Regions from separate parts of the Bradyrhizobium sp. SZCCHNRI2009 genome, predicted to be linked through region 3. Evidence: predicted binding sites of a transcription regulator. Region 3 holds the regulator's gene; each other region holds the start of a gene.
The links. The regulator PhoB, encoded in region 3, activates phosphate uptake and scavenging genes when phosphate is short. The targets are predictions, from matches to a motif close to TGTCATNNANCTGTCAT.

Region 1 (5,692 bases), on a different contig from region 3:
CGCAGGGTCTGTTCCGCACTGCCAAGTCGCCGGACCCGGTGTTCACGCAGACGCTGACCCTCGATCTCGCCGACGTCGTGCCGTCGATGGCCGGTCCGAAGCGTCCCGAAGGCCGCATCGCGCTGCCGGCGGTGGCCGAAGGCTTCGCGACCGCGCTGGCTGGGGAGTACAAGAAGCCCGACGCTGCGCAGCGCTTCCCGGTCGAGGGCAAGGACTTCGACATCGGCCATGGCGACGTCGTCATCGCCGCCATCACCTCCTGCACCAACACCTCGAATCCGAGCGTGCTGATCGGCGCCGGCCTCTTGGCCCGCAACGCCGCCGCCAAGGGCCTCAAGGCCAAGCCGTGGGTGAAGACCTCCCTCGCTCCCGGCAGTCAGGTGGTTGCCGAATACCTTGCCAACTCGGGCCTGCAGAAGGACCTCGACAAGGTCGGCTTCAACCTCGTCGGATTCGGCTGCACCACCTGCATCGGCAATTCCGGCCCGCTGCCGGAGGAGATCTCGAAGTCGATCAACGACAACGGCGTGGTCGCGGCGGCCGTGCTGTCGGGTAACCGCAACTTCGAAGGCCGCGTCTCGCCGGACGTGCAGGCCAACTATCTGGCCTCGCCGCCGCTGGTCGTGGCCTATGCGCTGGCCGGCACCGTGACCAAGGATCTTTCGGTCGAGCCGATCGGCATCGGCAAGGACAAGAAGCCGGTCTACCTGAAGGACATCTGGCCGACGACCAAGGAGGTCAACGACTTCGTCAAGAAGTTCGTCAAGGCGTCGATCTTCAAGAAGCGCTACGCCGACGTGTTCAAGGGCGACACCAACTGGCGCAAGATCAAGACGGTCGAGAGCGAGACCTATAGCTGGAACATGTCGTCGACCTACGTGCAGAACCCGCCGTATTTCGAGGGCATGAAGAAGGAGCCCGAGCCGATCAAGGACATCGTCGAGGCCCGCGTGCTGGCGCTGTTCGGCGACAAGATCACGACCGACCACATCTCGCCGGCCGGTTCGATCAAGCTGACTTCGCCTGCCGGCAAGTTCCTTAGCGAACACCAGGTCCGCCCGGCGGACTTCAACCAGTATGGCACGCGCCGCGGCAATCACGAGATCATGATGCGCGGCACCTTCGCCAACATCCGCATCAAGAACTTCATGCTCAAGGGTGCCGACGGCAACATTCCCGAGGGCGGCCTGACCAAGCACTGGCCCGACGGCGAGCAGATGTCGATCTACGACGCCGCGATGAAGTATCAGGAAGAGGGCGTGCCGCTGGTGGTGTTCGCCGGCGCCGAATACGGCAACGGTTCGTCGCGCGACTGGGCCGCCAAAGGTACCCGGCTGCTGGGCGTCCGTGCCGTGATCTGCCAGAGCTTCGAGCGCATCCATCGCTCCAATCTGGTGGGTATGGGCGTGCTGCCGCTCACCTTCCAGGAAGGCACGTCCTGGTCCTCGCTCGGCCTCAAGGGCGACGAGAAGGTTACCATCAAGGGCCTGCAAGGCGACCTGAAGCCGCGCCAAACCCTGACCGCCGAGATCGTCTCGGCCGACGGTGCGGCGCAGCAGGTGCCGCTGCTCTGCCGGATCGATACGCTCGACGAGCTCGACTACTACCGCAACGGCGGCATCCTGCACTACGTGCTGCGCAAGCTCGCCGCTTAACCAACGCGCGATGCGACAGTTTGGCTCACTCTGAAGTGAGTAGCGGGTGATGAAGGAGGCGGCCTATGACAAAGGCCGCCTCTTTTGCATTTTCGTTTTGTTAACTACGAGGACGGCATCGCGGATGCAGTGATGCACAGGGCGCAGCGGACGGTGGTCCAGACGGGACAGTGGCGATGAGTGGACAGATGTCGTGGTGGTCGCGCGCAGCGCTGAGTGTCTGTGCGGTCATCGCTTTCGTCCGGCCCGCTGCGTCCGATCCCCGTGCGGTGATCGAACTCTTCACCTCGCAAGGCTGTTCGTCCTGCCCGCCGGCTGACAAGATCCTCGGCGAGCTCGCCAGAGATCCTTCGGTGATCGCGCTGTCCCTGCCGATAGACTACTGGGACTATCTCGGCTGGAAGGACACGCTGGCCGACTCCCGCTTCACGGCCCGGCAGCGGGCCTATTCTCGTGCGCGCGGCGACCGCGAGGTCTATACGCCGCAGGCGGTGGTCAACGGCTCCGTGCATGTGATCGGCAGCGACCGCGAGGCGATCGAGGGCGCCATCGAGGAGACCGTCCAGGGTGGCAGCGTGATGTCGGTGCCGGTGAGGCTGTCGGTCGACGGCCAGGACCTTACTGTCTCCGTGGCCGCGGCCAACGACCAGATGCCGCGCAAGCACGGCGAGGTCTGGGTCTGCTCGATCTCGCGGGTGGTCCCGATCTCGGTCGGCCGCGGCGAGAACAGCGGCCGTGATCTGACCTATTACAACGTCGTTCGCGGTCTTCAGAAGCTGGGTGACTGGAATGGGTCGCCGGTCAGATGGAGCGTGCCGCTGGAGAAGATCGCCCGCGAGGGCGTCGATGGCACCGTCGTCTATGTGCAGGACGGCAGTCGCGACCGCCCTGGGCCGATGCTCGGGGCCGCCTTTTCCGAGTTGCCGTTGGGCGGACGGGCTTCAGCAGCAGCGCGCGGTCCCGAGCGCTGATCTTCCGTCGTCCTGATCTTCGTTTTCGCTGACCTGCGTTAGGCGCGTCACGTCCGTGCGACGGCGCGTCCCGACAATCTTACGTGCAGCTCACGCCAGAAAAGCAAAAGGACCAACTTGCGTTGGCCCTTTGCCTTACTTGTGAATAGACCCGATCCTGACGACCCCGGGGGGCTGGGGGCTGAGGAATCCGGAACCGAAAGGACCGGGCCAACGCACACGAATCTTATGCCGAAGGTCGGGGGCGGTCGGTGGGCGGAAAGACGGCGCGATTATGATTCTGCTAACGATCCCGTGACGCTTGCGTGTTCGCGGAACCGACGGCCTCGCAGGCTCGGTCGAACTTCAACAACGAAAACGGCCCCTTGCGGCTTCTGCCGGATGGCGCGATCATGTCACACGGATGACAGGAGGACGCCAATGAACCTCACGCCGGAGGACGCCGACCCCAGCGAGAACCGCGCGGCGGCGCGCAGTGCGGCCGCAGCGCCGAGCCGGGTGACGTTCGACCGCCTGGAGCTGAACCGCATCCTGAACCTCTACGGCCGCATGGTCGCCGACGGTGAGTGGCGCGACTATTCAATCGACTTCCTGCGTGACCGGGCCGTCTTCTCCGTGTTTCGCCGGGCGTCCGAGGTGCCGATCTACCGCATCGAGAAGGATCCGCGTCTCGCACGCAAGCAGGGCATGTACAGCGTGATCTCGGCCACCGGGCTGATCCTGCGCCGCGGCCACGAGCTCGAGCGCGTGCTGCTGGTGATCGCGCCCAAACCAGCCCTGGTCTGATCCCACGCGTTCCGGCTTGATCATGACATTCCGATTGGCGTTGCCTTACGCCGGGACGTCGCTGCTCCCGGCCCCGAGCGGGCGCTGCATCATCACAGTATCGAGCCAGCGGCCGAATTTCAGGCCGACGCTCGGGTGGGTGCCGATCATCTGGAAGCCGCAGGCGGTATGCAGCCCGACCGAGCCGGAATTGGCGGAGTCGCCGATGACGGCGATCATCTGGCGAAAGCCTCCCTCCTCACAGGCGTCGATCAGCCGCCGCATCAGGCGCATCCCGATGCCGCGACGCTGGCTGGCCGGAGCGAGATAGACCGAGTTCTCCACCGTGAAGCGATAGGCAGGGCGGGGCCGGTAGGGCCCGGCATAGGCATAGCCCACCACCTCTCCGTCCAGCAGGGCAGCGAAATAGGGGAAGCCGCCGTCGCGGAGCGCCCGGAAGCGGCGCGTCATCTCCGCCAGATCCGGAGGGTCGAGCTCGAAGGTGGCCGTGCCCTCGCGGACGGCTTGGCCGTAGATGGCGGTGATGGCGGGAAGGTCGGCCTCCTGGGTGGGCCGGATTTCAATGTCGGACATGGGGGGAAGCATACCCAGGCGGACGCGGCGATCAATCCGGCCTCGCGGCATGGCTGCCGCTGCGGCTTTGCGCCGGTCACAATCGGGGTTTGTGCAAACGAAAAGCCCCGGCGGTGAGGCCGGGGCTTCGAAGGTCGCTCGTTCGAGCGGTTGGATATCAGTCGCGCTGTCCGAGCAACTGCAGCAGCAGCGTGAACAGGTTGATGAAGTTCAAGTACAGCGACAGGGCGCCGGTGATTGCCGCGCGCTCCGCGATGTCGCCGCCCGCGGAAGCGTAGCCGTAGATGTACTCGTTCTTCAGACGCTGCGTGTCCCAGGCGGTCAGGCCGGCGAACACGAACACGCCGATCACTGAGACGATGAACTGCAGCATCGAGCTCGCCAGGAACAGGTTCACGAGGCTCGCCAGCACGATGCCGATCAGGCCCATGAACAGGAACGAGCCCATGCCCGTCATGTCACGCTTGGTCGTGTAGCCGTAGAGGCTCAGCGCGCCGAACGTCGCCGCGGTGATGAAGAACACCCGCACGATCGAGGTGTGGGTGTACACCAGGAAGATCGACGACAGCGAGATGCCCATCAAGGCCGAGAACACCCAGAACAGGATCTGTGCGGTCGTCGGCGCCAAGCGGTTGATGCCGGCCGAGATCGCGAACACCATGACCAGGGGGGCCAGGATGAACAGCCACTTCAGCGGGCTCACGAACATCGCGTAGCCGAACTGCGTCAGATAGGCGTTACCGAACTTGAACACGCCGGCCGCCGGATCGCCGGTCACCGACGCCATGTAGACCCCCAGTGCCGCAAGGCCGGTGATGGCCAGGCCGATGCTCATGTAATTGTAGATGCGCAGCATGTAGGCGCGCAGACCGGCGTCGACGGTCGCGGCATCGGCGCGCCCGGCCACCCGGCCAAAGGGTGAAGCATAGTTGCGGTCTAGGTCCGACATGGTCGATTCCCGTTGGTTGCCCGGCAGCCCGGTCCTGACAGGACCTTCGGCCGGTTCTCGAAAAACCCTATCTCATACCCACTGCTGCAGATATTAAATTTGCGTCATCGGCAAATTCGCCATCTTTTGGCAGGTCTCTGAGCCCATTCCCTAGATGGGAAACTAGCATATCCGCCGCAAGCTTCCACGCGCGGCTGAATGTCGCTCCGCGCGCGTCCCAGCCGCAGAAATCGCGTTAACCGTGCGGCATGAGCGCGCAAGCCGCTACAGATTCCGAAGAACCGTCGCCGGCTTCTGGTTGAGCGCCAGCAGCGTGCCGGCCAGACCGAGGCCGACCGTCAAGATCAGCGCGGCCACGACGACCAGCGCGGCGCTGCCGGCCTGCCAGGCGAAGCTCAACGTCATCAGCCGGGTCACGATCAGCCAGGCGGACACCGAGCCGGCGATGACGCCGAACGCGGCGGTGGCAAACCCGATCATCAGATATTCCAGCGCGTAGGCGCCGAGCAGCCGCAGCCTTGTCGCGCCCAGCGTCTTCAGGATGACGGCATCATAGACCCGGTGGCGGTGGCCGGCCGCCAGCGCGCCACCCAGCACCAGGATGGCCGAGATCAGCGTCACCGCACTGGCGCCGCGGATGGCGAGCGCGAGGTTGGAGACCACCGAGCCCACCGTCTCCATCACCTCGCGGACCCGCACGCTGGTCACCATCGGGAAGGCGTCGGCCACCTTGCGGATGACACGGGCATCCTCGGCGG
Region 2 (5,692 bases), on a different contig from region 3:
AGCAATGCTTAATGATCGCGAGCTGAAACCAACCTCGCGACATCCGATGACACCCCAATTTGCTCCCGGCGCCATGGCCGGCCTGCGCGTGATCGATCTGACGCGCGTGCTCGGCGGCCCCTATTGCACGCAGATCCTGGCCGATCACGGCGCCGACGTGATCAAGGTCGAGCCGCCGGCCGGCGACGAGGTGCGTGACTGGGGTCCGCCCTTCCACGATGAGGACGCCGCCTATTTCGTCGGGATCAACCGCAACAAGCGCTCGATCGGCCTCGATCTCGCCTCCGAGGGCGGCCGCGTCGTGCTGATGCGGATGCTCGAGACGGCCGACGTGCTGATCGAGAACTTCAAGCCTGGCACCTTGGAGAAATGGGGCATCGGCAGCGACACGCTGCGCGAGACATTCCCCAAGCTGGTGCACTGCCGCATCTGCGGCTTCGGCGCGGATGGCCCGCGCGGTGGCAATCCCGGCTACGACGCGATCATCCAGGCGATGACCGGCATGATCGCGGCGACCGGCTCGCCGCAGAGCGGACCGATGCGGATCGGCGTGCCGCTGGTCGACATCACCACCGGACTCTATGCCGCGATCGGCATCCTGATGGCGCTGTCGGAGCGGCAGCGCTCGGGCATCGGTCAGTTCCTCGAGGTCACGCTGTATGAGACCGGTCTCGCGATCATGCATCCGCATACCGCAAACTACTTCATGCATGGCAAGCCGCCGTCGCTGACCGGCAACGAGCACCCGAACCTCGTTCCGTATGCGATCTTCGCGACCAAGACCGACGATATCTTCATCGGCGTCGGCAATGACGGCACCTTCCGCAAGCTCGCCAAGGAGATCGGCCGCCCCGAACTCGGCACCGATCCGCGCTTCGCCCGCAACAAGGATCGCGTCGCCAATCGCGAGGCGCTGCGCGCCGAGCTTGCCGCCGTGTTCAGCCAGTTCGAGGCGGAGCCGCTGTGCGACCGGCTGCTCGCGGCCGGTCTGCCGGCAGGACCCGTGCAGAAGATCGACCAGGCGCTGACCAATCCGCACACGATCTACCGCGGCGATGTCATCGAGAAGGACTGGTACAAGGGCGTCGCGTCGCCGATCCGGCTCGAACGCACCAAGCCGAGCCTGCGCTCCACCCCGCCGAAGTTCAGTCAGCACGCGCAGGAGGTGCTGACCGAGTTCGGTTACACGCCGAGCGAGATCGAGGCGCTGCTGTCCCAGGGCACGGTGTGCGCCGAGCGCAAGCGCTGAGGCGCCATCAGCCTGTCGTCTCTCACCGCCAGCGCCGGCCGGGGCATCGCCCCGCGGCACCGTCTCCCGCAAGTCGCTGCGTTCCGCCGCGATGAACGCGCTTTCCGCTGACGATCCAACCGGTTATACATTCACGAAACTGTCATCTCGCGCTGCTACGGCCGCGACGCCGATGACGTTTCACGGGAGGTATTCTTTAATGTCACTTCGCCAATTCTGGACGGCCGCGACTGCGGCAGTCACGCTGGTCCTGAGCGCCGCAGCCCCTGCGCATGCCGTGACCGAAATCCAGTGGTGGCATGCGATGACCGGCGCCAACAACGACGTCATCGTCAAGCTCGCCAACGATTTCAACGCCTCGCAATCCGACTACAAGGTCGTCCCGACCTACAAGGGCAACTACGCCGACACGATGAATGCCGGCATCGCCGCCTTCCGCGCCGGCAATGCGCCCCACATCATGCAGGTGTTCGAGGTCGGCACCGCCACCATGATGGCCGCCACCGGCGCCGTGAAGCCGGTCTACAAGCTGATGCAGGACGCCGGCGAGACGTTCGACCCGAAGAGCTATCTGCCTGCGATCACGGGCTACTACTCGACCTCCAAGGGTGAGATGCTGTCGTTCCCCTTCAACTCGTCCTCCACGGTGATGTGGGTCAATCTCGACGAGCTGAAGAAGGTCAACGCCGAGATCCCGAAGACCTGGCCCGAACTGTTCGAGACCGCCAAGAAGCTGAAGGCGGCCGGCCATGCGACCTGCGGCTTCTCGGGCTCGTGGGTCACCTGGGTCAATCTCGAGCAGCTCTCCGCCTGGCACAACGTGCCGCTGGCCAGCAAGGCGAACGGTCTCGACGGCTTCGACACCGTGCTGGAGTTCAACGGTCCGCTGCAGGTCAAGCATCTCGAAAACCTGGTCGAGCTGCAGAAGGACAAGACCTACGACTATGCCGGCCGCACCAACACCGGTGAGGGCCGCTTCACCTCGGGCGAATGCCCGATCTACCTGACCTCGTCGGCGTTCTTCGGCAACGTCAAGGCCCAGGCCAAGTTCGCCTTCACCGCCGCGCCGATGCCGTATTATCCGGACGCCAAGGGCGCGCCGCAGAACTCGATCATCGGCGGCGCCTCGCTCTGGGTGATGGGCGGCAAGAGCGCGGACGAATACAAGGGCGTGGCGAAGTTCCTGACCTTCCTCTCGGACACCGATCGTCAGGTCTACATCCACAAGGCCTCGGGCTATCTGCCGATCACCAAGGCGGCCTACGCCAAGGCCAAGGCCGAGGGCTTCTACAAGGATCAGCCCTATCTGGAGACGCCCCTGCTCGAACTGACCAACAAGGAACCGACGGAGAATTCCCGCGGCCTGCGTCTGGGCAACATGGTGCAGCTGCGTGACGTCTGGTCGGAGGAAATCGAGCAGGCCCTGGCCGGCAAGAAGACCGCCAAGCAGGCGCTGGACGCCGCCGTCGAGCGCGGCAACCAGATGCTGCGCCAGTTCGAAAAGACGGCCGTGAAGTGAGGCCATGAGCCGGCAGGCCGCCCCGCGGCCTGCCGGTTCGCCGACCGACCATGCAGAAGAACGCCATCTTTCAGTCAAAACTGCTGCCGTTCGTGCTGGTCGCTCCCCAGCTCGCGATCGTGCTGATCTTCTTCTATTGGCCCGCGATCCAGGCCGTCATCCAGTCGTTCCTGCTGCAGGACGCGTTCGGCCTGTCCACGAGCTTCGTCTGGTTCGAGAACTACGCCGACCTGCTCAGCCAGCCGGACTATTTCCAGGCCATTCTCCGCACCTTCGGCTTCTCCTTCGCGATCGCGCTCTCGTCGCTGTCGGTCGCACTGCTGCTCGCGGTCATGGCGGATAAGCCGTTGCGCGGCGTCACGCTGTACCGGACGCTGCTGATCTGGCCCTATGCCGTGGCGCCGCCGGTGGTGGGCGTGCTCTGGATCTTCATGCTCCACCCGTCGCTCGGCGTGATCTCGCGCTATCTGCGCGCTGTTGGCATCGACTGGAATCCGCTGCTCGACGGCGACCAGGCGGCGCTGCAGATCATCCTCGCGGCCGCCTGGAAGCAGATCTCCTACAACTTCCTGTTCTTCCTCGCCGGGCTGCAGAGCATCCCCCGGAGCGTGCTCGAGGCGGCCGCGATCGACGGCGCGCGGCCGATGCGGCGGTTCTGGACCGTGACCTTCCCGCTGCTGTCACCGACCATCTTCTTCCTGCTGGTCATCAACATCGTCTACGCCTTCTTCGAGACCTTCGGCATCATCGACACGATGACCCGCGGTGGTCCTGGCAAATCCACCGAGACGCTGGTCTACAAGGTCTATACCGATGGCCTGCTCGGCGGCAATCTCGGCTCGTCGGCCGCACAATCCGTCGTTCTGATGGTCATCGTCATCGTGCTGACGGCGATCCAGTTCCGCTTCGTCGAGCGCAAGGTGACCTACTGATGGTCGAGCAAGAAGGCATTCGACGCTACGTCGCGCACGCCATCCTGTGGATCGGAATCGCGATCGTCGCGTTCCCGGTCTATCTCGCATTCGTCGCCTCGACGCAGGACAATGCGGTGATCGCCAACGGGCAGATGTCGCTGCTGCCTGGCGGGCACTTCCTGTCGACCTACTATCAGACGATCTTCGTTGGCACGAGCGGCTCGACCCGCGAGCCGGTTGCGACCATGCTTTTGAACTCGCTGGTCATGGCGCTGCTGATCGCCGTCGGCAAGATCGCGATCTCGATCATCTCGGCCTATGCGGTCGTCTACTTCCGCTTCCCGTTCCGCATGGCGATCTTCTGGCTCATCTTCATCACCCTCATGCTGCCGGTCGAGGTGCGCATCTATCCGACCTACAAGATCGTCGCCGACCTCCACATGCTCGACAGTTATGCCGGGCTCGCGCTGCCGCTGATCGCGTCCGCCACCGCCACGCTGCTGTTCCGCCAGTTCTTCATGACGGTGCCGGACGAGCTGCTGGAGGCGTCCCGCATCGACGGCGCCGGGCCGTTCCGCTTCTTCTGGGACACCCTGCTGCCGCTGTCGCGCACCAACATGGCGGCGCTGTTCGTGATCCTGTTCATCCTCGGCTGGAACCAATATCTCTGGCCGCTGCTGATCACGACGCGCGACGACATGCAGACCATCCAGATCGGCATCCGCAAGATGATCACGACGACCGACGCGCTGACCGAGTGGCCGATCGTGATGGCGACGGCCGTGCTCGCGATGCTGCCGCCGGTGTTCGTCGTCGTCGTCATGCAGCGCCTGTTCGTCAAGGGGCTGGTGGAGACGGAAAAGTGACGAAGGGGCGAATAGCGAATGGCGAGTGGCGAATAGGGATGTTCGCGCAACGGCTCGCTTCGTCCCCTTCCCTATTCGCCACTCCCCATTCGCTATTCGCTAGGTAACCACCAATGGCCAACGTCACCCTCCGCAACGTCCGCAAGGTCTACCAGGGCGGCTTCGAAGCCATCAAAGGCGTCGATGTCGATGTCGGCGACGGTCAGTTCTGCGTGCTAGTCGGGCCGTCGGGCTGCGGCAAATCCACCCTGCTGCGGATGGTCGCGGGGCTCGAGACGATCACCTCGGGCGAGATCGACATCGGCGGCCGCATCGTCAATGCGATCGAGCCGGCGGATCGCGACATCGCGATGGTGTTCCAGAACTACGCGCTCTATCCGCACATGACCGTCTACAACAACATGGCCTACGGCCTGCGCAATCGCGGCATGGCGGAAAAGGAGATCAGGACGCGGGTCGAGGACGCCGCACGCATCCTCGAGCTCGGCACCATGCTCGAGCGGAAGCCGCGCCAGCTCTCCGGCGGCCAGCGCCAGCGCGTGGCGATGGGCCGCGCCATCGTGCGCCAGCCCAAGGTGTTCCTGTTCGACGAGCCGCTCTCGAACCTCGACGCCAAGCTGCGCATCGCGATGCGGGTCGAGATCCGCAAGCTGCAGCGCCGGCTCAACACCACCGCGATCTACGTCACCCACGACCAGCTCGAGGCGATGACGCTCGCCGACATCCTGGTGGTGATGAACGGCGGGAAGGTCGAGCAGATCGGCAATCCGCTCGAGATCTATCAGCGTCCAGCCACCACCTTCGTCGCGTCCTTCATCGGCGCGCCGCCGATGAACCTGATGCCGACCGATGGCGTGCGCGCCCAGTTGCTCGGCGCCGACGCGGTTCCCCAAGAAGCGGGCCAGCTCGGCATCCGGCCTGAGGATTTCCAGCTTGGCGACACCGTTCCGGCGGGCGGGATCGGGCTCGACCTCCGCGTCGAGGCGATCGAGCATGTCGGCGCCGAGACCTATGTCTACGGCGCACGCCAGGACACGGGCAGCGATGACCGGCTCTCCGCGACCGCCAACGACATCATCGTGCGGCTGCCGGGTACCGCCGCGCCGGAGATCGGCGCACGGATTCGCGCCGTGGCACCGCGGGC
Region 3 (5,692 bases):
CCTGTCGTGCCGGGTCGGGACGAAATCGGGCGCCACGATCAGCTTGTCGGCGACCGACGATGCCGCCGGCGTGCCCCTGTTCATGCCGGCCAGGAAGCGGACGTTGCCGGGGCTGACCTGCGCCACGCCGTTGAACACGCAATGCGCCGCGGTGAGCACGACGCGCGGCGCGACCAGCGTGCCGGTGCACCAGCCGCCGGTCGAGTATTGCGCGACGGTGACGACGCCGATCGACGACGCCGGCCACGAGGTGGGATCGACGACCTCGCCGATGTGACGGTCGAGCCCGAGCAGTTGCTCCGGACGCGGAGCGGCGATGCCGGCCTCCGCCGATTCCGGCTTCGGCCGCCAGGCCGCAATGGCAGTCTGAGCCTGGACGCGCTGCGGCTCGGTCAACTTGACCCGCTGCACGTCGCGGCCGGCCGATCGCACGCCGCTACGGCCCGCCATCACCAGCCAGGCATAGCCCTGCACGACGTCCTGTTTCACACCGCGGCCGTCGAGCAGCATCAGGCCGAGCATGTATTGCGACTGGGCGAAGCCCTGCGCCGCGGCGCGGCTGAACCAGCGGCCGGCTTCGCCGTAATTGCTCGCAACACCTTCGCCGTTGACGTAGGCGATGCCGAGATAGTGTTGCGCGACGGCGAGCCCCTGATCGGCGGCCTTGCGGTACCACGCCAGCGCCTCGGCGGGGTTGCGCGGTTGGCCCCAGCCGAAGGCGTGCATGAAGCCGACGTCGAACTGCGCCCGCGCATCGCCCTTGGCGGCCAGCGGCAGCAGCCGTCGCATCGCCGCCGCATGCTGCCCGTTGCCTGCCGCCGCGACCGCGTCTTCGAGCTCGGCGGCCGTGGCGCCCGCCGCGCCGCCGAGCAGCACGGCAAGAGATATGATGATGGTCTTGATCAAGGGCGTCCGCTGGGACCGAAACATCGTGACGGGCCACGAAGCAGACACGATCAAGACGGCGGCGGCGTGGCGGAAAGCGGACCGCGATCTCCTCAATCGGGCCGCCTCGCGCCTCACACCTGCTGCGTCCTCACGCCGGATCGCCCCTTACACCTGCTCGCTCTTGGCGAAGCGATCATCGAGCGCATAACCGGCGCCGCGAACGGTGCGGATCGGGTCCTGCTCGCGGCCGGGATTGAGCAGCTTGCGCAGGCGGCCGATATGGACGTCGACGGTGCGCTCGTCGATGTAGATGTCGCGGCCCCAGACACTGTCGAGCAGCTGCTCGCGGCTGAACACGCGGCCGGGATGCTCCAGGAAGAACTCGAGCAGGCGGTATTCGGTCGGGCCGAGATCGATCGGCCGCCCAGAGCGCGCCACGCGGCGCTTCTCGCGGTCGAGCTCGATGTCGCCATAGGACAGCACGGTCGCCAGCCGCTCCGGACTCGCCCGCCGCAACAGGCCTTTCACCCGCGCCAGAAGCTCCGGCACCGAGAACGGCTTGACGATGTAGTCGTCGGCGCCGGTCGCGAGGCCGCGCACGCGCTCGCTCTCCTCGCCGCGTGCGGTGAGCATGATGATCGGCAACTGCCGGGTCTCGGTCCGCGCCCGCAGGCGGCGGCACAGCTCGATGCCGGACAGGCCCGGCAGCATCCAGTCGAGCACGACGAGATCGGGAACACGCTCCTTCAGGCGCGTGTCGGCTTCGTCGCCGCGCGCCACGGTCTCGACCTCGTAGCCTTCGGCCTCGAGGTTGTAGCGCAGCAGCGTCGTCAGCGCCTCCTCGTCCTCCACCACCAGAATTCGGGCGCCCATGTCTGAACCGTCTCTCTCAGTTGCCGGGGATCGTCGATGCGAAGCTCGTCATGTCGCCCTTCGGGCGCTTGTCCATGATCTGCTGGCCTTCGATCATATAGAACACCGTCTCGGCGATGTTGGTCGCGTGATCGCCGATGCGCTCGATGTTCTTGGCGCAGAACATCAGGTGGATGCAGAACGAGATGTTGCGCGGATCCTCCATCATGTAGGTCAGGAGCTCGCGGAACAGCGAGGTGCAGATGGCATCGACTTCCTCATCGCCCTTCCACACCGTCATCGCGGCCGGCAAATCGTGCGCGGCATAGGCGTCCAGCACCGTCTTGACCTGCGACTGCACGAGATCGGTCATGTGCTCGAGCCCGCGGATCAGCTTCAGCGGATGGAAGTCGCTCTCCAGCGCCGCGACGCGCTTGCCGATGTTCTTGGCGAGATCACCGATACGCTCCAGATCGGTCGCCACGCGCATCGCGCCGACGATCTCACGCAGGTCGACCGCCATCGGCTGTCGCCGGGCGATGGTAAGAACGGCGCGCTCCTCGATGATGCGTTGCAGCTTGTCGACCTCGGCGTCGGTGGCGACCACCTTCTGGCCGAGCGCGATGTCGCGCCGCACCAGCGCATCGACGGAATCGACGATCAGCCGCTCCGCGAGGCCGCCCATCTCCGATACCAGACGGGTGAGGTCCTGCAGATCGCTGTCGAACGCCTTGGCGGTATGTTCACTGGCCATGATGATCTCCTGAAGACAATGTCGTCGGCGTCAGCCGAACCGGCCGGTGATATAATCCTGGGTCCGCCGATCGCTCGGCGAGGTGAAGATCTTGCTGGTGTCGTCGAACTCGATCAGCTCCCCGAGATACATGAAGGCGGTCTTGTCGGAGACGCGCGCCGCCTGCTGCATGTTATGCGTCACGATGGCGATCGTATAGTTTTCGGCGAGTTCCTGGATCAGCTCCTCGACCTTGGCGGTCGAGATCGGATCGAGCGCCGAGCACGGCTCGTCGAACAGGATCACCTCCGGCCGGACCGCCACGGTACGCGCGATGCACAGCCGCTGCTGCTGGCCGCCGGACAGCGACAGGCCCGAGGCGTTGAGCTTGTCCTTGACCTCGTTCCACAGCGCGCCGCCGCGCAGCGCCTTCTCGACCCGGTCGTCCATCTCCGACTTGGAGATCTTCTCATAGAGGCGGATGCCGAAGGCGATGTTCTCGTAGATCGTCATCGGGAACGGCGTCGGCTTCTGGAATACCATGCCGACCCGGGCACGCAGCAGGTTCAGATCGAGCTTGGGATCGAGGATGTTGGTGTTGTCGAGCATCAGCTGCCCGGTCGCCCGCTGCCCCGGATAGAGATCGTACATCCGGTTGAAGATGCGCAGCAGCGTGGACTTGCCGCAGCCGGACGGGCCGATGAACGCGGTGACGCGGTTGGTGCCCAGCGACAGGTTGATGTTCTTCAGCGCGTGATGGTCGCCGTAGTAGAAGTTGAGGTTGCGCGCGGTCACCTTGGCCGGCGCATCCGGAAGCTCCTTGCCGTGAAGAGCGTGATTGGGCTGACTGACGGAGACGGACAGTTCGGTCATTTGGTGTTCCTCTCGGCGCCGAGAATGCGTGCACCGATGTTCAGGGCGAGCACGGCCAGAGTGATGAGAAGGGCTCCGCTCCAGGCCAGTTGTTTCCAGTAGGCATAAGGGCTCTGGACGAAATTGTTGATGGTGACGGGCAGGTTCGCCATCGTCTTGGAAAGGTTGAGGCTCCAGAACTGGTTCGACAGCGCGGTGAACAGCAGAGGCGCGGTCTCGCCGGCGACGCGGGCGGTCGCCAGCAGCACGCCGGTGATGAGGCCCGAGCGCGCCGCCCGATAGGCGATGCGGCGGATCACCAGCGAGCGCGGCAGGCCGAGCGCAGACGCCGCCTCGCGCAGCGGGTTGGGCACGAGCAGCAGCATGTCCTCGGTGGTGCGCAGCACCACCGGGATCACGATGACCGCCAATGCAAGGGAACCCGCGAGTGCCGAGAAGCCGCCCATCGGCACCACGACCGCACCATAGATGAACAGGCCGATGATGATCGAGGGCGCCGACAGCAGGATGTCGTTGATGAAGCGGATCACCGAGGTCAGGCGGTCGTTGCGACCGTATTCGGCGAGATAGGTGCCGGCAAACAGGCCGAGCGGCGCGCCGATGCCGACGCCGATGATCGTCATGATCAAGGAGCCGACGATGGCGTTGCGCAGGCCGCCTTCGCTGGAGCCGGGCGGTGGCGTGTCGGCGGCAAAAACCTGCAGGCTGAGGCCGGCGAGTCCGTTATAGAACAGCGTGAACAGGATCAGCGCCAGCCAGGTGACGCCGAACATCGCGGCGGCAACGCAGAGGCCGCGGATCACGATGTCTCTGCGGCGCCGGCGCGCATAGATCGGATTGACCGGCGCATCGAGTGTAAGCGTGTCAGCGCTGGACATGGCTTATTTTCCCGCCTTGGCTTCGAGCCGCATGAGCATCAGCCGCGCGCTCGCCAGCACGAAGAAGGTGAGCACGAACAGCAGCAGGCCGAGCAGGATCAGGCTCGACTGGTGCAGCCCGTCGCTCTCCTGGAATTCGGAGGCGATGGCGGCCGAGATCGTGGTGCCCGGTGCGAAGATCGAGGATGAGATCCGGAACGAGTTGCCGATGATGAAGGTCACCGCCATCGTTTCGCCGAGCGCACGTCCCAGCGCCAGCATGACGCCGCCGATCACGCCGACACGGGTGTAGGGAATGACGACGCTGCGCACGACCTCCCAGGTGGTGCAGCCGACCCCGTAGGCGGCTTCCTTCAGCACCGGCGGGACCGTCTTGAACACGTCGACCGAGATCGAGGTGATGAACGGCAGCACCATGATCGCCAGGATCAGCGAGGCGTTGAACAGGCTGAGATAGGACGGCGGACCGGCGAAGATGTCCTGCAGCACGGGGATGCCGGCGCAGAGATTGATCATGAACGGCTGGAACGTATAGGCCAGGAACGGCCCCAGCACGAAGAAGCCCCACATGCCGTAGATGATCGAAGGAATGCCGGCGAGCAGCTCGATGGCAAGTCCGATCGGACGGCGCAGCCATTGCGGGCACAGCTCGGTGAGGAAGATCGCAATGCCCAGACCGACCGGAATGGCGATCAGCATCGCGATGAAGGACGTGACCAAGGTGCCGTAGATCGGGCCGAGCGCCCCGAGCACCGGCGGATCGGCCGACGGCGCCCAGCGCCGCGTCCACAGGAATTCGAAGCCATATTCTCTCATGGCCGGCCATGCGCCGACGATGAGCGACAGGATGATGCCGCCCAGGATCAACAGGACGGAGATCGCGGACAGCCGCGTGATCCAATAGAAGGTCACGTCGCCGAGCTTGAAGGCGCTGAGCGCGCGTGCCCGGTCATAGGGGCCGGCAGCAGCCGCGATATCGCTGACTTCGGTCTGAACCGCCATCTCTGCCAATTCTGCCCCCTGTTCCTTGGACACGCCTCAACCCCGGTAGCGCCCCTCCCCCGGAGGCCGGGAGAGGGGGATTTTCGATTCGTCCAGCTCAGCTCTTGATGTCGGCCGACCAGGTCTTCTCGATCAGCTTCACGACGCTGTCGGGCATCGGGATGTAGTCGAGCTCCTCAGCCATCTTGGCGCCCTTCTCGAACGACCACTTGAAGAACTTGATGGCTTCGCCGGACGCCGCCTTGTCGGCCGGCTCCTTGTGCATCAGGATGAAGGTCGCCGCCGTCATCGGCCAGGACTTGTCGCCGGGCTGGTTGGCGAGGATCACGTAGTAGCCCGGGGCCTTGGCCCAGTCGGCATTCGCGGCCGCGGCCTGGAAGGCCTCGACGGTCGGCTGCACGGTCTTGCCGGCCTTGTTGATCATGCCGGTGTAGGTGAGCTTGTTCTGCTTGGCATAGGCGTACTC
Region 4 (5,692 bases), on a different contig from region 3:
CATCGTCGGGCTTGGCCATGTCGGCCGCCGGGTTGCCGAGCTGTGCCGCGGCCTCCTCGGCATGACGGTGCTGGCCTATGACCCGTATCTCTCGCCGGAGGAGATCGCGGCACGCGGCGCGGAGAAGGTGGAACTCGATGACCTGATGCGGCGCTCTGATTTCGTCTCGATCAACTGCCCGCTGACGAGGGAGAGCCGGGGCATGATCGGTGCCCGCGAGTTCGCACTGATGCAGCCGAGCGCCTATTTCGTCACCACCGCCCGCGGCTTCATCCATGACGAGGAGGCGCTGTTCACCGCCCTCAGCGAAAAGCGCATCGCCGGCGCCGGCCTCGACGTCTGGGCCAAGGAGCCGCCGCCGCCGGACCATCCGCTGCTCCAATTCGACAACGTGCTGGCGAGTCCCCATACGGCCGGCGTGACTCGCGAGGCGCGGCAGAACATGGGCCGGATCGCCGCCGAGCAACTGCTCGCCGCGCTCGACGGCGGGCGGCCGCCGCGCCTCATCAACCCCGAGGCCTGGCCGCGCTACAGCGCCCGTTTCCGCGAGGCATTCGGAGTGACACCCGCCTAGCCGGGAGAGGGGAATTGCGAGGAGAAGATTTCATGCGTCGCAAGCCGCGAGGCGGCGACAAATCTTCTCTCCCGGGCGGCTTCCGCGAAGCGGACATTGCTATTTTCCGAGCTGTCTCGACAGCACGATGGAGGCTGATCATTTTTCCTGTGGCGCCATGAGCTTAGGCCACGTTTTTCGCTCGGCGCGGAAGGGAAGTTGGTCCGATGCGCAGGCTGAACGCGATCCTGAAGTCGACCCACGGCCGCGTCCGTCGCGCCGTCTCGCAGTTCGTCGCAATCGCCGCGGCGAGCCTGCCTTCGGTCGGCGCCTGAGCGCCGGTTCCACGAGCTGCGTCAAATATTTGCATCGACCGCTTGATATCGGTCAACAGCGAGCTGGGAAGCGCGGTAACATCACCTCCGAGCACTCCGTGAGAGACGGGAGGTTGCATGTCGCGCTATGTCATCCATTTCATGAAGGACGTGCTGGGCGAGAACGGCCGCCAGTGCGAGATTTGCCAGAGCACGCTGGAGGTTGAGGCCGAGAGCGAAGGCGAAGCCGCAGAGATCGCAAAGTCCCGGTTCTGCGAACAGCAGGAGCTGCGCGACTGGTCGCTGCATGCCGACCGCATCGAGGTGAAGGCGGCCGACTTTCCCTCCTGACCCTGCGGCTCAGCGGCGCAGCCCAGCCGGTGCGTCGCTGGCCCCGGGGCCCAGCGAGCGCTGCACCATCACGGTGTCGCACCAGCGGCCGTAACGGTAGGCGACGCCCGGAAGCAGCCCCACCCTGGCGAACCCGAAGCGCTCATGAATGCCGAGCGAGGCGACGTTGTCGGCGTCGATATAGCCGATCATCTGGCGATATCCGGCCGCTGCGGAAGCATCGATCAGCGCCTGCATCAGCAGCCGGCCGACACCACGGCCGAGATGCTCATGGTGGACATAGATCGAATGCTTGACCGCGAACCGATAGGCTGGCCGCTTCCTGAACAGGACGACATAGGCATAGCCCACGACCTCGCCGCGGAATGTCGCGACCAGATGTGGCAGCCGATGATTGCGCAGATTCTTGCGCCGCTGCTTGAGATCGTCCGGCTCGGGCGCCCCGGAACCGGCGGCGCTGTCCTCGACCCCGCGGCGGACGTGCCGCCGGTAGATCGAGAGCATGGCCTCGACATCTTCGTCGCGTGACGGCCTGACGAGGACCGTCGGCTCGGTCTCGCGAGCCGTGATCGCGCTGTCCATGGTTCGAATTACTCTGCGCAGACATAGGTATGGAGCCGGATCCGGCCGGACTCGTCGAGCTCCTTGTACAGCCCCTGGATCTCGACGTCGAAACCGGGATAGGCGTTGAACGCCCGCTCGAACATCTTGAGGTAATCGATCATCGGCTGGGCGCGTTCGGACAGCCGTTCGCCCGGAACGATGGTGGCGATGCCCGGCGGATAGACCACGAACGGCGTCGTCGCGATGCGCCCGGCGATCTGGTCGATCGGCAGGTAGTCGACCTCGTTTCGCATCAACGCACGCGCCGCCTCGCGCGGCGACATCGCGATCTCGGGCAAGTGCTGCGGCTGGAACTGCTTCGCCTGCAGCGCGCTCACCTCGGCCTCGCGGTAGAAGCGGTGCATCTCGGCGCAGAGGTCGCGCAGCCGCAGCTTGCCGTAACGCGCAAAGCGCTTGCGGGTGAACTCCGGAATGGCGTCCTCGAGCAGCACGTTGTCATCGTGGAGCCGCTTGAAGGCGACCAGACCGCTGATCAGGGTTCCGGCCTTGCTCGCCTCGACCCCCGGCGTCAGCAGGAAGAGCAGCGAGTTGAGGTCGTTCTTCTCCGCCACGATGCGGTTCTCGCGCAGATATTGCGCGACGATCGGAGCCGGGATGCCGTGATCGGCATAGCCGCCGGTGGTGCGATCGAAGCCGGGGGTCAGCAGGGTCAGCTTGTTGGGGTCGGTCATGGTGAAGCCAGCGGCGAGATCCGGAAAGCCGTGCCATGCCGCCCCGGGCGCGAGCTGCCACAGCGCGGCATCGGTCGAGAGCTGGTCGGTCGAGAGCGCCTCCCAGGCCACGTCGTGGCTAGCCCCGGGATTGGCCGCATCGGGGATCGATACGCGATCCGGAACGAATGGCTCGAAGAACCAGCGCCGCGCCGGATCCTTCTCCTTCTCCTCGAATTCGCGGCGCATCGCCCGGATCTTCTTGCGCAACTCGATGCCGAGCCGGATCGTGTCGTCCCACAGCACCTCACCGGAGCGGCCCTTCATCATCTGTGCGCCGACGTCCAGCGAGGCGAACAGCGGATAGAACGGCGATGTCGAGGCGTGCTGCATGAAGCTTTCGTTGAAGCGGCGATGCTCGATCCGCCGCCGCTGCCCCTTGATGTGGCGGTCCTTGACGTGGATCTGCGATGCCTGGGAGAAGCTCGCGAGCTGCTTGTGGGTCGATTGCGTGGCGATGATGCCGGGAGCGTCGGGCCCGAGATCGCCGAGGCCCATGGCGAAGCGGCCGGCGTAGAGCGGGTGGAATTTCATGAAGCCCGCCCAGGCCTCGTCGAACATGATGTAGTCGCAGAGGTGCCCGATCCGCTTCAGGATCATCTCGGCGCTGTGGATCGTGCCGTCATAGGTGCACTGCTCGACCACCGCGACGCGGAACGGGCGCGGCTTGCGCCAGGCGTCAGGATCCTTGACCAGCGGGTTGTCGCGGATCTGTTGCCGGAGGTGCTCCTCATCGAGCAGATCCCAGCGCATCGGGCCGATCAGGCCCCAGGGGTTGCGAACCGTTGGGACGTAGATCGGGACTCCGCCGGAGATCAGCAGCGCGCCGTGATGGGCGGCCTTGTGGTTGTTGCGGTCGAACAGCACGAGGTCGCCGTCGGTGACCAGGGCCCCGAGCACGACCTTGTTGGAGGTCGAGGTACCGTTGAGGACGAAATAGGTCTTCTCGGCGCCAAAGATCTGCGCCGCTTCCTTCTGCGCGCGCAGCGCCGGCCCCTCATGGGTCAGGAGATCGCCGAGATCGAGCACGGAATTGTCGAGGTCGTCCCGGAACACGGCCTCGCCGAGATGCTCGACGAAGACCCGGCCGATCGGGCTGCGGCTATAGAACACGCCGCCATTGTGCCCGGGGCAGGTCCAGAGCTGGTTGCCTTCCTCGGCGTAGTCGACCAGCGCGCCGAAGAATGGCGTCTTCAGCGTCTCGGCATATTGCTTCAGCCGGCTGACCAGGTTCTTGGCGATGAAGGCTGGAGTCTCCTCCGACAGGAAGACGTATCCGTCGATGAAGTCGAGCACCTCGACCGGCAGATCCTCGAACCGCTTGCGGCGGATCAGGAGGATGATCGGGAAGTCCAGTCCGCGACGGCGCATCAGGTTGATCAGCGACGCCGTCTTGCCTTCCAGGCCCTTCTTGCCCCAATCGACGACCATGCAGCCGATCGCGGCATCCGTCTGCACGGCGATCTCGGCGTCCTCCAGCTTGCGGGCGCGCACCACCTCGAAGCCCGAGCGCTGGATCTCCTCGATGATCTGGTTGAAGCGGAGCCCCGCAAGGTCGTCGGTCTCGAACACGGGCGCGGCGAACAGGAAGGTGAAGCGGCGGAAGTATTCCATGAGAGTCTTTCGGGCTGGGTGGGCAGCCACCTGTCGTCACGTTCGATGACGCTTCGATGACAATAGGACGCCTCACGGAGCTTGTCTCGGCCGCCTCGCAGTGGCAATCGTCCCGAACCCGAGTGACGCTGAAAGGATCCGTGGTGCTTCCTGAATGGATCAGCCTTGATTGTGTGGCGCCGTCCGAGCTCCATCGGCAGGCAGCGCTGGAACGCCAGGCCCAGTTGACCAAGCCGTTTGGCGCCCTTGGGCGATTGGAGCAGGTGGCGGTCGATCTGGCCGCGCTGCAGGCGTCGGAACGTCCAGGGGCCGACCGGGTGCCGGTGGTGCTGTTCGCAGGCGACCACGGCATCGCGGCGCGGGGGGTCTCGGCCTATCCGCCCGAAGTCACGGTCCAGATGCTCCACAACTTCGCCGGCGGCGGTGCGGCGATCTCGGTGCTGTCGCGCAGCCTCGGCTGTCCGCTGGAGGTGGTCGACGTCGGCACGCTGGCGAGCGAGCCGGTGCCCGGCGTGGTCGTCGACAAGCCGCGGCGCGGCACGCGCGACTTCAGCACCGAGGCGGCGCTGACGCTGGAAGAGGTTGCGTTCGCGGCCGAAGCCGGACGGCGCGCGGTGGTGCGACAGGCCGATCACGCGCCGCAACTCGTGATCTTCGGCGAGATGGGGATCGGCAACACGACATCGGCGGCAGCGATTGCCGCCGCGCTGCTGTCATGCGCGCCCGCGGACATCGTTGGCAGCGGCACCGGGCTCGACGCCGCCGGGCGGGCCAGAAAGGCTGCGGTGATTGCCGATGCGTTGGGGCGACACGGGCTCACGGCGGGAGCGGCCGTCGCGGATGTCCTGGCTGCCGTCGGCGGCTTCGAGATCATTGCGATGGCCGGCGCGATCGTCGCCGCCGCGCAGCGGCGCTGGCCGGTGCTGGTCGACGGCTTCATCGTCTCTGTCGCGGCGCTGGTCGCCGTCCGCCTCAATGCCTCCTGCCGTCCGTGGCTGCTGTTCTCGCATCGCTCGGCCGAGCGCGGCCACGCCATCGTGCTCGACGCGCTCGGTGCCCGTCCGCTGATCGACCTCGATCTGCGGCTTGGCGAGGCCTCGGGCGCCGCCACTGCGCTGCCGATCATTCGGTTGGCCTGCGCGCTCCACGGGGGCATGGCCACCTTTGCGGAGGCCGCCGTCTCGGGAGCCAAGTCCTGATGCGGATCGATCTGCTGCGGCACGGGACGACAGGACGGGACGGCTATCTCGACGGCCGCACCGACCCACCGCTCAGCGAGCCCGGCTGGGATCAATTCCGGCGGCAGACGCAAAGCCGGATCTGGCACAGCGTCGTCAGCTCGCCGTTGGCGCGCGCACGTGTGGCAGCGGAGGATTATGCCCGGCTGACCGGCTGCGCGCTGGACATCGACGTGGATTGGAGCGAGGTCGATTTCGGCCTGTGGGACGGGCGGACGCATCGCGACATCGCTGCCGAGCCCGGAGGCGAAGCCTTGCTCGACACCTTCCATGCCGATGCTCAGGTTC

Region 1: the regulator PhoB is predicted to act here: its motif matches at 3,019-3,035, upstream of QX041_RS31470 (DUF2794 domain-containing protein).
Region 2: the regulator PhoB is predicted to act here: its motif matches at 1,379-1,395, upstream of ugpB (sn-glycerol-3-phosphate ABC transporter substrate-binding protein UgpB).
Region 4: the regulator PhoB is predicted to act here: its motif matches at 4,212-4,228, upstream of QX041_RS25860 (Orn/Lys/Arg decarboxylase N-terminal domain-containing protein).

What each region holds. Positions count from the first base shown of each region.
Region 1 covers NZ_JAUEUH010000012.1:104,910-110,601, reverse strand. Annotated here, with positions in the region: gene acnA (aconitate hydratase AcnA) at 1-1,655, shown strand, start outside; gene QX041_RS31475 (DUF1223 domain-containing protein) at 1,844-2,626, shown strand; gene QX041_RS31470 (DUF2794 domain-containing protein) at 3,047-3,412, shown strand; gene QX041_RS31465 (GNAT family N-acetyltransferase) at 3,458-3,985, opposite strand; gene QX041_RS31460 (Bax inhibitor-1/YccA family protein) at 4,143-4,934, opposite strand; gene QX041_RS31455 (ABC transporter permease) at 5,199-5,692, opposite strand, start outside.
Region 2 covers NZ_JAUEUH010000005.1:437,234-442,925, forward strand. Annotated here, with positions in the region: gene QX041_RS20345 (CaiB/BaiF CoA-transferase family protein) at 47-1,249, shown strand; gene ugpB (sn-glycerol-3-phosphate ABC transporter substrate-binding protein UgpB) at 1,449-2,768, shown strand; gene ugpA (sn-glycerol-3-phosphate ABC transporter permease UgpA) at 2,819-3,700, shown strand; gene ugpE (sn-glycerol-3-phosphate ABC transporter permease UgpE) at 3,700-4,548, shown strand; gene QX041_RS20365 (sn-glycerol-3-phosphate import ATP-binding protein UgpC) at 4,662-5,692, shown strand, end outside.
Region 3 covers NZ_JAUEUH010000004.1:136,210-141,901, reverse strand. Annotated here, with positions in the region: gene QX041_RS15800 (trypsin-like serine protease) at 1-906, opposite strand, end outside; gene phoB (phosphate regulon transcriptional regulator PhoB) at 1,054-1,761, opposite strand; gene phoU (phosphate signaling complex protein PhoU) at 1,778-2,494, opposite strand; gene pstB (phosphate ABC transporter ATP-binding protein PstB) at 2,525-3,346, opposite strand; gene pstA (phosphate ABC transporter permease PstA) at 3,343-4,224, opposite strand; gene pstC (phosphate ABC transporter permease subunit PstC) at 4,228-5,226, opposite strand; gene pstS (phosphate ABC transporter substrate-binding protein PstS) at 5,324-5,692, opposite strand, start outside.
Region 4 covers NZ_JAUEUH010000008.1:53,633-59,324, reverse strand. Annotated here, with positions in the region: gene QX041_RS25875 (hydroxyacid dehydrogenase) at 1-574, shown strand, start outside; gene QX041_RS25870 (hypothetical protein) at 1,006-1,218, shown strand; gene QX041_RS25865 (GNAT family N-acetyltransferase) at 1,228-1,800, opposite strand; gene QX041_RS25860 (Orn/Lys/Arg decarboxylase N-terminal domain-containing protein) at 1,809-4,166, opposite strand; gene cobT (nicotinate-nucleotide--dimethylbenzimidazole phosphoribosyltransferase) at 4,310-5,365, shown strand; gene QX041_RS25850 (histidine phosphatase family protein) at 5,365-5,692, shown strand, end outside.